DNA from 4 places in the Enterococcus salsurae genome. Region 2 is predicted to be linked to each of the others. Evidence: predicted binding sites of a transcription regulator. Region 2 holds the regulator's gene; each other region holds the start of a gene.
What was found. Region 2 encodes NrdR, which represses ribonucleotide reductase genes. Its sites were predicted from a motif close to ACACNATATATNGTGT; they were not measured.

Region 1: the regulator NrdR is predicted to act here: its motif matches at 1,294-1,309, upstream of ACYVRS_RS02170 (deoxynucleoside kinase).
Region 3: the regulator NrdR is predicted to act here: its motif matches at 1,886-1,901, upstream of nrdH (glutaredoxin-like protein NrdH).
Region 4: the regulator NrdR is predicted to act here: its motif matches at 1,348-1,363, upstream of nrdD (anaerobic ribonucleoside-triphosphate reductase).

What each region holds. Positions count from the first base shown of each region.
Region 1 covers NZ_BAAHWY010000001.1:434,898-438,114, forward strand. The annotation lists gene ACYVRS_RS02165 (magnesium transporter CorA family protein) at 1-550, opposite strand, end outside; gene ACYVRS_RS02170 (deoxynucleoside kinase) at 636-1,277, opposite strand; gene mvk (mevalonate kinase) at 1,580-2,512, shown strand; gene mvaD (diphosphomevalonate decarboxylase) at 2,505-3,217, shown strand, end outside.
Region 2 covers NZ_BAAHWY010000002.1:30,703-33,919, reverse strand. The annotation lists gene ACYVRS_RS04455 (CsbD family protein) at 1-97, shown strand, start outside; gene ACYVRS_RS04450 (FusB/FusC family EF-G-binding protein) at 308-949, shown strand; gene nrdR (transcriptional regulator NrdR) at 1,154-1,624, shown strand; gene ACYVRS_RS04440 (replication initiation and membrane attachment family protein) at 1,642-3,015, shown strand; gene dnaI (primosomal protein DnaI) at 3,015-3,217, shown strand, end outside.
Region 3 covers NZ_BAAHWY010000002.1:754,605-757,821, reverse strand. The annotation lists gene nrdE (class 1b ribonucleoside-diphosphate reductase subunit alpha) at 1-1,462, opposite strand, end outside; gene nrdH (glutaredoxin-like protein NrdH) at 1,560-1,784, opposite strand; gene ACYVRS_RS07830 (ferrous iron transport protein A) at 2,142-2,606, shown strand; gene feoB (ferrous iron transport protein B) at 2,608-3,217, shown strand, end outside.
Region 4 covers NZ_BAAHWY010000003.1:232,089-235,305, reverse strand. The annotation lists gene ACYVRS_RS09330 (FtsX-like permease family protein) at 1-375, opposite strand, end outside; gene ACYVRS_RS09325 (ABC transporter ATP-binding protein) at 365-1,129, opposite strand; gene nrdD (anaerobic ribonucleoside-triphosphate reductase) at 1,415-3,217, shown strand, end outside.

The DNA of each region.
Region 1 (3,217 bases), on a different contig from region 2:
CCAACAATACTGCATTTTGTTTAGAAGCAGACACCAAAAAGACAAGCCCCACTTCTAAGTCGGACATCTGCAATAGATTCTTGTTCGTTGTTTTTTCGCGTAGTCTTTGATTGAGTCGAATACGGTCACTGTTGACTTCTTCCACCAGCGGGAAGAACGTCCCTGATATCAAAAATAGACTTTGAAACAAAAAGTGGATGGGTGTTTGCATCGGTGATTGCATGATCAGACGTTCCATCATTGGAATCACATACTGTGTATGCTGTGAAGAGAAGGTAAACAATTGCTGTTTTTTCAAAATAAAGGTTATCGGACTTGTTTCAAAGTGATTGTCCCGTTTGTCTTGCTGCGGGACATTGTACACCACCAACAAGGCAGCTTCATCCGTATCATACTCCACCCGTGCGCGTTCATTTTTGTCCAATGAATAGGTCAGCATCTCATCTGACAAACGGTATTCTTTTTGTAAAGCAGTAATACTCGTGGCATCTTGTTGGTCCACTTGGATCCATTCGTAGTTGCCATCATTGAATAAATGTTTCTTTTCCAAAGCGTTCCCTCCAGTCTTCCTTTCTATTATAAAAGAAAAAAAGCCCAAAGCCCACTTATAAGCGGTCTTTGGGTCAATCGATCAATTAGCGTACGCCTTTCAATGCGTCTTCCACCATGGTCAACACGGCTTGTGCAGCTTCCGGATCTTCGACAAAATTGAAACGGTCGCCGTCGATTTGAATTTTGGGACTCTCGTTATAGTCCGCATACCATTGATCATAGCGTTTATTCAATTCTTCATAGTAATCGTACAATGTTGGATCAAAGGTCAACTGCTCGTACTCACGGCCGCGTTTTTGGATCCGTTCTAGCATCGTGTCAAAAGATACTCGGATATGTACCAATAGATCAGGATGTTTTTTGTAGGCCGCATAGGGTAATTCTTCCAACATGTTGGCCAATAATTCGTCATAGACTTTGACTTCTGTATCAGTTGCTCGTCCCAAATCAGCATTTAAATGGAACAATAACGAATCTTCGTAAATCGAACGATCCAGCACATTGTTGTCGTCTGTCATGGCTTTCTTGATACTATCAAATCGTTTATTCAAAAAATATATTTGCAGTAAAAACGCATATTTATTTGGATCTGCATAAAATAATGGCAGCACTTCATTGTCATCGATCGATTCATAAAAGGCTTCACTGCCTAAATGATTGGCAATCAATGCTGTTAAACTTGATTTGCCGGCACCAATCGTTCCTGCTAATACGATCACGCTCATATCCCCCAACTCACTTACACTAAATATTGTATGTTTCTTTTGCGATATCAACTATACAACACTATATCTTGTACCGTCAACTAAAATTAATGAAGCATACATCAAGTTTTTTTTCAATAAAAGTTTAAAGATTTTTGCTTTTTTTGCAAATCTCTGTCGGAATGCTTAACGAATCAGTCATCTTCTAGTAGAATAGGAAAGGATCTTTCATTCAATTTAATTTTTGTCAGTCGTTTTTTACGATAATGATAGTTAAAAAAAGATATAGGTGGGCTACGCTCCCTAAAGAAATGAGGAAAAACATGTCAGTCGGTAGTGGCATAGCTACGGGTAAAATCATCTTGATGGGGGAACATGCTGTTGTCTATGGAGAACCAGCGATTGCCTTCCCTTTTTCGGGGGCAAAAGTCCAAGTCGAAATCATCGATAGTACAACCAATACATTGATTTCAAGCTATTTTCATGGTTCGTTATCGGATGCCCCTCCACATATGAAGAATGTCAAAACATTGTTACTGCGGTTGCAGCAGGATTTTCAGACGGCGCCGTTTCAAACGACGATCGTCAGCACCATCCCTTCTGAACGAGGAATGGGATCGAGTGCAGCAGTAGCGGTTGCTTTGACCCGGGCTTTTTTTGATTGGATCGGTCATGCGTATACCAAAGAAGAATTAATGGTCTATGTTGATTTTTCTGAGAAAATCGCCCATGGCAATCCGAGCGGCATTGATGCAGCCGCAGCCAGCGGACACGATGCGATCTATTTTATCAAAGGTCAGCCAATCACTTCTTTCCCCTTAACGATCGATGGCTACTTATTGGTCGCAGATACCGGAATCAAAGGACAGACCCGTGAAGCAGTCAAAAGTGTGGCACATCTTTTCGATACAGAACCCACGGTAGCTAGTCAAGCGATCCAGCAGTTGGGACAGGAAACAAAGGCAGCCAAGCAAGCTGTGATCAACAATCAGCTAACTGCCCTAGGTCAGGCTATGGATCATGCCCATCAGGCGTTGCAACAATTGGGCGTCAGCAATGATCGCCTGGATCATTTAGTCGCCACTGCAAGACAGCAGGGTGCCTATGGTGCCAAATTGACCGGTGGCGGTCGCGGCGGTTGTTTGATCGTCTTGACCGATACCAGAGAAAAGGCTGAAACGATCAGCCATATTTTATTGTCCGAAGGCGCCCGTGCGGCTTGGATACAAGGATTAGGAGTTTATGAACATGTATAAAGGGAAAGCACGTGCCTATACGAATATCGCGTTGATCAAGTATTGGGGCAAAAAAGATGAAGCACTGATTTTACCGATGAACAATAGTCTGTCTCTCACGTTAGATGCGTTTTATACAGAAACATCTATCACGTTTGCAGAAGACTTCGCAGAGGACCGATTTTTCTTAGATGGCATAGAACAATCTGCAGCAGCTACCAAAAAAATCAGCGCATTCTTAGATATGATCCGTTCCGAAGCAGACTGTCCGCTCTATGCCTCCATCGACAGCCGCAACTTCGTGCCGACAGCTGCTGGTTTGGCCTCTTCTGCAAGTGGGTTAGCTGCTTTAGCAGGCGCTTGTAACGAGGCTTTGAACATGCAGCTTTCAGTGGAGGAACTATCCCGTTTGGCACGGAAAGGATCTGGATCCGCCTGCCGCAGTATATATGGCGGCTTTGCTGAGTGGCAGCAAGGAACAGATGACACCTCTTACGCTTTGCAAGTAGCATCAGATAATTGGGAAAATGACTTGAGCATGATTTTCATCTTGATCAATGACCAAGAAAAGGAAGTCTCCAGCCGCGATGGGATGCGCCGGACGGTGGAAACATCTAGTTTTTATGATGGTTGGCTGACCGCTGCAGCAAAAGACTTGGTAACGATCAAACAAGCGATTGCTGACAAAGATTTTGCTGCTTTGGGCGCTGTCACCGAGTCCAATGC
Region 2 (3,217 bases):
AAGTGAAGATCATCCCGACCAAAATAAAATCACTTCAACAGAACGCCGGGATGCTGATCAATTAAAACATTTTACCGGTATCGAAGACAAATTATAAATCAGACCCGCAGCGACGCGTATCGTTGCGGGTTTCTTTTTGTGCTTTCTTTGCGTTGATTTGACAAAAGATAGTAGAACGTTTATAATCCTAGTGCAATTTATTCAGAAATGTTCAATTAGGTGGTGGTCATCAAATGCAAATTTTCGCATTGTGTCTTAGGGGAAAAGTGTTCGTATAACCGAATCATAAAGAAAAGAGGCCAATCAGATGATCCAACCGAATCAATTCAATGTGATCAAAGAACAAATATTTCAATTGGTACGCACATACCAAACCGTCAATGACCCGCAAACAGTTCGAACAATCGAAGAAATGACCAAAGATGTGGTCAACAGTCAATTCGATTCCGAGGATAGCCAAGCATTGTTGATCGTCAATGAGATGTTCCAACGCGGCTTGAGCATCAAAAAAGCGGAGGCACACTTGTCTGATTTAAAAAACTTTGTTGAACCCTTCAAAGCACCCTCAGTCAAACAAACAGAGAAACTGTTTCGCAAAGTCAAAAAATTAAAAATTCCGGATTTTGAACAATTCGATTTAAAAGAAACGACCTATTTGGCATGGGATGATATTGGCAGTCAAAGCAAATTTATGATTGCCGCTGGCGATGATGGATATACGGCGGTCCATGGACATATGTCCACTGAAGTCAAAAAGGGCATTTGCCCTATCTGTCAGCATGAAGGCAATGTATCCATGTTCCTATCTCTGACGAAATCAAGTGGTGATGGCACCTATACCAAACGCGGCAACTATATTTGTCGCGATAGTCAGCGCTGCAATCAGCAACTGACAGATAAAGCCTTGATCACGGCATTCCTTTCATTGGTCAAGATGAAAGAAAAATAACGAAAAAAGCGACAGGAAATTTTCTGTCGTTTTTTCATTTTGTTTCAAAAAAACAAGGATTCTATTATTTAAATTTTCTATTAAATCAACCAAATAAGCGGTTTTAGCTATTGTACCAATACATTTCATGTTATAATTATCTATATAATTTAATCGCTTTAATCAAGAACGCACACGCGTCTGAGAAAAAAATGGGGTGAAAACATGCAATGTCCAAAATGTCACCATAACAATTCACGGGTCGTTGACAGTCGACAAGCCGATGACGGCCGTGTGATCCGCCGACGCCGCGAATGTGAGAACTGCGGCTACCGCTTTACCACGTTCGAACGAATCGAAGAAGCACCATTGCTTGTCATCAAAAAGAATGGCGCTCGGGAAGAATTTAATCGTGAAAAAATCTTACGGGGCTTGATCCGCTCTGCTGAAAAACGTCCTGTAACGATGGATCAAATGGAAACGATCGTCGACCATGTTGAATCAAGAGTTCGCTCGTTAGGCGAAAACGAAGTTTCCACAACAATGATAGGAGAATTCGTGATGGAAGAATTGGTCGATTTAGATGAGATTGCTTATATTCGTTTTGCCAGCGTCTATCGCCAGTTCAAAGATATGTCTGTCTTCTTAAAAGAGTTGCAAGATATCGTCGAAAAAGCCAAAGAACCACAAGAATAAATGAAGGGGGAAATCACGTGGGCAATCAACTGCCGAATCAAAGCTATCAAGTCTTTAAAAGCCGGCCATTAAGTACGGAAGGCAAAGATGCCCTTATTTTCTTGTATCAACCAATCATTGAAAGTGATGGCTTAGCCCTGTACCTTTCTCTAGCGGCCGATCACCAGTCAGGTACAATTGCAGCCGACACGGCTGAACATGTGATTTTAGATTTGCTGAATGCGATGAATGTCGGCATGCAACGGTTCATGCAAGCCAAGGAAAAGTTGGAGGGGATTGGGTTATTGCGTTCCTTCGAAAAAACGGACCCGCAGCAAGGGACAAGTTACCTCTATCTTCTGCAAGAACCTGTGCATCCTTTGGATTTTTTTCAAGATGAGCTTTATAGCTATCTTTTGCTGAATCGTGTAGGTGAACGCAAGTTCGAACAATTGGTCTCGCTATTCCAACCGCAAAGAGCATCCTTGACATCGTTTCAAGAAACGACGACTTCCTTTACCCAAGCGTACGGTTTAGATCCGAAACGTTTTGCTGCAAGTGAATCCAAGCTGCAATCCGTGCAGCAAGCCTTTCAAGAAGACCAGCAGCCCTTGGCACTAGAAGAAGCTGCGATCGATTGGGATTTCTTATTTTATGAAGCGCAAAGACGCTATATCCGATCAGAAAACTTCACGCCGGCCTTCAAGCAAAAATTATTGATGTACCATGCTTTATACGGCTATGACGTGTTAGAATTATTGGATCTTATGGCAGATCATGTTTCCTTGACAACGGGAGAAGTGGATCAAAAGCGGTTGGAACAGGCAGTGATCAGAAAGTCTCGCCAAACCTTTAGCAAAACGACCCGCAGCGAAGATCCTAAAACAGAATCCCAATTGCGGCGTTTCAATACCTTGAAACAAAATGGTTTTTCTGACAATGACATTCTCTTGATCCAAGAAAGCGAACATACTGCACCCATTCCATTTTTGAAAGCAATCAAGGTTGAAAAAAATAGTTTTATGACGGATTCAGAACAATGGCTGATCAAAAGCTTGGTGGAACGTTCCCCTTTGCCAAATAGTGTCATCAATGTCTTGGTCCATTATGCCTTGGTCGTTCAAAATAATGCTGCACTAAACGGGAGTTATATCAACAACATTGCTGCCCAATGGTCGGAATTGAAGATTGGCACGGCAGAAGATGCAATCAAGCATGTCCGCAACTTGGTCAAGACGGCGAAAGAGAAACGTACGAGACCCCAAACCAATGGCAATCGGATCATTCGCCAAGAAAAGCTGCCGGCTTGGGCGGAATCGCCAGTAGAAGAAGCGACATTGACGCCGGAGCGTCAAGCGGAGTTAGATCGGAAATTACAAAATTATCTGCATAAGAAAGCTGGTGATAAATAATGGAAGATGTGGGGAAAAACCTGAATCATATGTTGGATAAGCGAAATTACCGCAGTCAATTTTCGGCCATGATGTCAGAAGTATTAGAAGATCCAGATGTCAAAGCATTCATCCAAGAAAACCAAGAGGCATTAACAGAAGCGGATATTCAGAAAAGCTATGCCAAATTATATGAGTTCGTACAAGAAAAGCGCAAATTCCG
Region 3 (3,217 bases), 720 kb from region 2:
TGAATTCAATCGATTCTGGAGAACCATAATGCATTTGATTTTTGGCGAAATAGGTATGCAAGCCCATGGCACCTAAACCAATGGTATGGTTCAAGGCATTGCCATTTTGGATCGAAGGCACAACATCGATATCTGAAGCATCTGTGACGAATGTAAGGGCCCGGGTCATCGCTTTCACAGAGCGCCCAAAATCAGGGCTGTCCATCAAATTGACAATATTGGTTGAACCCAGGTTACAACTAATGTCCGTACCAAGGACGTCATATTCCTGTTTGCCATTGATGTCAGAAGGTGCTTGTACTTGCAAGATCTCAGAACATAGGTTGCTCATGATGATTTTGCCATCAATTGGATTTGCACGATTGGCTGTATCGATATTGATGATATAAGGATAACCTGATTCTTGTTGCAGTTTAGAAATTTCATTTTCTAAATCTCGCGCACGGATTTTCGTTTTGCGAATCCGCGGGTTCGCGATCAGATTGTCGTATTCTTTGGTGATATCCACATAGGAGAAGGGTACACCATATTCTTTTTCTACACTATATGGGCTGAATAAATACATATCTTCATTTTTGCGGGTCAATTCGTAAAACTTATCAGGGACGATCACACCTAGTGACAACGTTTTGACACGGATTTTTTCGTCAGCATTTTCTTTTTTTGCAGATAAGAAGCTGATGATATCTGGGTGGAAGACATTTAAGTACACCACACCGGCACCTTGACGTTGTCCCAATTGATTCGAATAGCTGAAGCTATCTTCAAATAATTTCATCACAGGCATCACGCCGCTTGCTGCACCCTCGTATCCTTTGATTGGTGCGCCAGCTTCACGTAAATTAGAAAGGGTGATACCGACACCGCCGCCGATCCGTGATAATTGCAGTGCAGAGTTGATCCCGCGCCCAATCGCATTCATGTCATCGGTGATCTGGATCAAGAAACAAGACACCAATTCGCCCCGGCGTTTACGGCCAGCGTTCAAGAAAGAAGGCGTTGCTGGCTGGTATCGTTGATAAATCATTTCATCAGCTAAACTTAAGGCCAATTCTTCATTGCCATCCGCAAAGTACAGTGCATTGAAAGCAACCCGGTCTTCATAACGTTCTAAATAAGCAGTCCCATCATTGGTCTTTAAGGCATATTGCGAATAAAATTTGTAGGCAGCCATAAATGATTTGAAGGTGAAGTGTTGGTCGTCTAAGAATTGATATAATTTTTCAATAAAAGCTGGGTCATATTTTCGGATAAATGCTTCTTCTAAGTAGTCATGTTCAATAAGATAATTGATTTTATCCATTGCAGTCGCAAAGGTCAGTGTATTGGGTTCAACATTTTCTTTGAAAAATGCCGCCAAAGCATCTTTGTCTTTGTTCAATGGAATTTGACCGTCGACTGGACGATTGATTTCATTGTTTAATTTGAAATAGCTGACATCTTTGATTTCTTTCAAGCTCATATCGGGCTAACCTCTTTTCTTATTTTGTACGTATAAAAAAGGATTTGCGGTCTTGCGACTGACAAATCCCTCAAAAAGCAGCGAATTGAAAAAAATCTTAGCTCGCCAATTGACGTAATTGATCTGGACGGAAACCAATGATTGTTTGTGCGTCAGATGTAATGACAGGTACACTTTGGAACCCTTGTTCTTTCAAAAATTCTAAGGCTTCTGGTTCATTGTCAATATTTACTTCTTCAAAAGCGATTTGATTTTCGCTTAAAAAGCGTTTGGCCATTTTACATTGCATGCAGTTGTTTTTAGAAAATAATTTAATATTCATGTGTCATTCCTCCACGTAATTTCTCTATAGACATTAGTATAAATAACTCTCGGAGAAAGTCAACGGAAAAACACTATATATTGTGCTTGTGAAAATCGCATACACTATTTATAGTGTTAACACGTTTTTTATACAAGGGACATTTACGCTAAAATAGGATGGAATCGGGCTTTATCATCATGGTAGAAAGGTGATATGCAAACGGAATGATTAAAAAAAAATTTGATTGTGAAGTGAATGACAAACCAAATCGAATAGACCATTGACTTTCAGCAGAATCGGCTCTATTATAATGATAATCATTCTCATTTAATTGTGCTGTAACACACAATAATTTGCCAGGAGGTGTGTAAATAGATGAAAATGGCGCAAACTCAGGGTTCTTCTACCTACCTGATTGAATCGATCCGGACAGAACCATCCGTAACAGCTCATCTTCATGATTTGGGGTTGCGTAAGGGATCAGAAGTCATCATTTTACAAAAGAATCATCAAGGGGGAATCCTCTTATATCAAGACAACCGGATTGCATTAGACACCTCCGTGATGGAAAGAATCGATGTCACGCCAATCCTGCAAGAGAAAACAATCACTTCTTTAGATCAATTGGTCGTCGGAGAAGAAGCGCGTATAACCAGTATTGCAGCCGTGGGCGCACTGCGACGCCGACTCATGGATATGGGCTTGACGAAAAAAGTTCCCCTAAAAGTTGTCAAGTTGGCCCCACTCGGAGATCCGATTGAGATTCGGATCAGGGGATACGAGTTGTCAATGCGTAAAGATGAAGCGGTGCACATTCTTGTCGAAAAGGAGGAGGTGTAAGATGCATTTGCAATGTGCATTGGTCGGTAATCCCAATAGCGGCAAAACAAGTACCTTTAATCAGTTGACTGGTGCAAAACAGACCGTTGGCAATTGGCCTGGTGTAACAGTTGAACGCAAGTCAGGCAAATACAAAAAAGATAAGCTGATCACGATCCAGGATCTGCCAGGCATCTATTCATTGTCTCCATATACACCAGAAGAAGTCATCTCCCGCAATTACTTGCAAGAAGCATCGATCGATGCGGTGTTAAATATCGTAGATGGGACAAACTTAGAACGAAATTTGTATCTTACGCTGCAATTGCTAGAAATGGGATTGCCCATCGTTGTCGCCATTAACATGAGTGATTTGTTGAAGAAAAAAGGCATTCAGCTGAATATTGACAAACTGGCCTATGGCTTAGGCGTATCCGTCGTGAAAATCAGCGCCTTAAAGCAGCAGGGAATGGAAAAAATGATGTCCACGGCCAAACAGTCTGCAAAAAAACAAGCCGCCATTCTCAGGTATGATCCACGACTGGAGTCGGCTTTAGCTGAAATTGGTCATCAATTGCCAGCTGATTTATCTGAAGCAAAACGGCGATGGACAGCGATCAAACTATTTGAGA
Region 4 (3,217 bases), on a different contig from region 2:
AATGATTCCCATAAAAATACCAATGACCAATGAGAAAAAATTCAGCAAAAAATTTTCCCGCAGCAGCAACCAGGCCAGCCGCCCTCGCCGCAACCCGAGCAACTGATAAATATTGATTTCCTTTTGTCTTTGACTCAGAAAGAAATGATTGGCACTCAGCATAAAAAACAACACCACAAAGGCCACAATACTACTGCCAAAACCCAATACGCCCTCGATGCGAATATCTTGCTGTACCCGCTGCGTCAGTAAGCGATCATTCATCATGGCGCTAAAAGAATAAAAAATCATCACAGCAGTCATCATACAGATGAAATAAACACCATAATTACGACTTTGCCTTAAAAAACTGCGCCAACCGATTTTAAACAACATGTCGAGGTCCCCCTCCGATCGTTGCCTGCATGTCGATGATCTTTTCAAAAAAATCTTGCCGTGACCCTTTCTTTGTCACTTCTGCAAAAAATACGCCATCTCTGATGAACAAAATCCGATTACAATAACTCGCAGTGAAGGGATCATGGGTGACCATCAAGATCGTGGTCTTTTCCTGTTGGTTGATTTGGTCCAAATAACGCAGCAATTCAGTGGCTGCTTTCGAGTCCAATGCCCCCGTAGGTTCATCGGCAAACAAGACCGCCGGTTGACTCACGATCGCGCGTGCCGCGGCGATACGCTGCTTTTGACCCACAGACAATTCTTCCGGATAACGATCTAAGAGATGTTCAATGCCCAGCAGTGAGGCAATTCGAGAAATGCGTTGATCGGTTTCTGCGATCGGCAACCGATCAATGGCCAATGGCAGCAAAATATTGTCTTTGGCGTTCAATGTATCCAATAAGTTAAAATCTTGAAAAATAAAGCCAATTTCTTTTCTTCTAAAATCGCTCAAGCGGTTTTCAGACATGCGGGTGATATCTTTCCCATTGATATAGATGGACCCAAGACTCGGACGCAAAATGGAGGACAATAAATTCATCAATGTCGTTTTCCCCGCACCACTCGGCCCCATGATTCCGACAAACTCCCCTTTATCCACGACAAAAGACAGATTATCCAACACTTTCGTTTGATTGAACCGGGTACCATATGTTTTGGTCAAATGTTTGACATCAATCATGTTTCTCATAAAGAACCCTCCTTTTTCATACATTCCACTCTATGGTAGCATACTTTTCTCATGAAAACAGTTTACGCAAAAGAAGCCAAAAATATTTTTTTACTTTTTTTTATTCATTGTGTGAAACATGAAACAATCCAAACATTGTTGTTATCATCTTTAAAGCATTTTCGCCAAATGAATATGCACTACATATTGTGTATATCCAAGAATCAACGCCGATAATCCCACTATATATAGTTGCTCATTCGACTATTTTGTTTTATCATATTGATGAAGATAGGAGTGGTTCCAATGATGGAGATTAAAAGAAATCCTGAACAAGGATTGACAAGACAACCCCATTTAGCAAATTTAAAAATAGTCAAACGTGATGGTCGGCTGGTCGATTTTGACGATCAAAAGATCTATGATGCTTTGGTCAAAGCCCAAAGAAATGCACAAGGGGAATTGACCCCCATTGACCATGAGCATATCATGGAGATCGTAGAAAGCATTGATCATGAAATCGCTGCTCGTTTCCAAACGAACGTCAAAATATACGAAGTTCAAAATATCGTTGAACATATCTTGCTGGCAAAAAATGCCTATGCCTTAGCAGAAGAGTACATCAATTATCGGACTCGTCGTGATTTTGAACGCAGCAAGGCAACAGACATCAACTTCACGATCAACAAATTGATGAATAAAGACCAATCCGTTGTCAATGAGAATGCCAATAAAGACAGCAATGTCTTCAATACACAACGGGACTTGACTGCAGGGATCGTTGGCAAGTCCATCGGCTTGAAGATGTTGCCGCCCCATGTGGCCAACGCCCACCAAAAAGGCGATATCCATTATCACGATCTAGATTATCATCCTTACACACCGATGACGAATTGCTGCTTGATCGACTTTAAAGGGATGTTGAACAATGGTTTCAAGATCGGCAATGCTGAAGTTGAATCACCGAAATCGATCCAAACAGCAACTGCTCAAATCTCACAAATCATCGCCAATGTTGCTTCTAGCCAATATGGCGGCTGCTCTGCTGACCGTACCGATGAACTATTGGCGCCTTTTGCAGAATTGAATTACCAAAAACATCTTCGGGATGCAGAAGAATGGATCGAAGCCCCAGAGCGTCGGGAAGCCTATGCGAAAAGCAAAACCCGCAAGGACATTTTTGATGCGATGCAAAGTTTAGAATATGAGATCAACACCTTATTCACGTCAAACGGACAAACCCCTTTCACTTCACTAGGGTTTGGTCTAGGAACGTCATGGTTTGAACGGGAGATCCAACGGGCGATCTTGCAGATCCGGATCAACGGACTAGGCAGTGAAAAGAGAACAGCGATTTTTCCTAAATTGATTTTCAGCGTGCGTCGCGGGGTCAATCTTGACGCGACAGATCCAAACTATGATATCAAAGAATTGGCATTAGAATGTGCCACCAAACGGATGTATCCGGATATTTTAAACTATGACAAACTGGTCGAATTGACAGGCAGTTTCAAAGTACCTATGGGCTGCCGCTCATTCTTGCAAGGTTGGAAGAATGAACAAGGAGAAGAAATCAATGTTGGTCGGATGAATCTAGGTGTCGTGACCTTGAATATCCCCCGCATCGCCTTAGAAGCCAATGGTGACCAAGACAAATTCTGGTCGATTTTAGCTGATCGTTTGCAGATCGTCAAAGATGCACTGGTTTATCGCGTGGAACGATGCAAAGAAGCCAGTCCAGCCAATGCGCCTATTTTATACATGTATGGTGCTTTCGGTGAACGCTTAGACCGCAAAGACAACGTGGATCAACTTTTCAAAAACAAACGGGCGACTGTTTCCCTAGGCTATATTGGGTTGTATGAAGCCGCAGCTGCCTTTTATGGCGGCGAATGGGAACACGATTCTGAAGCAAAAGCCTTTACCCTAGCCATCGTTAAAGAGTTGAAATCTCATGCAGATGCTTGGGGGGATGAATACGGCTATCATTTCAGCGTCTATTCAACACCTAGCGAAAGCTTGACTGACCGCTTCTGTCGCCTAGATACCGAAAAATTTGGTGAGATCGACAATATCACGGACAAAGAATATTATACAAATAGTTTTCAC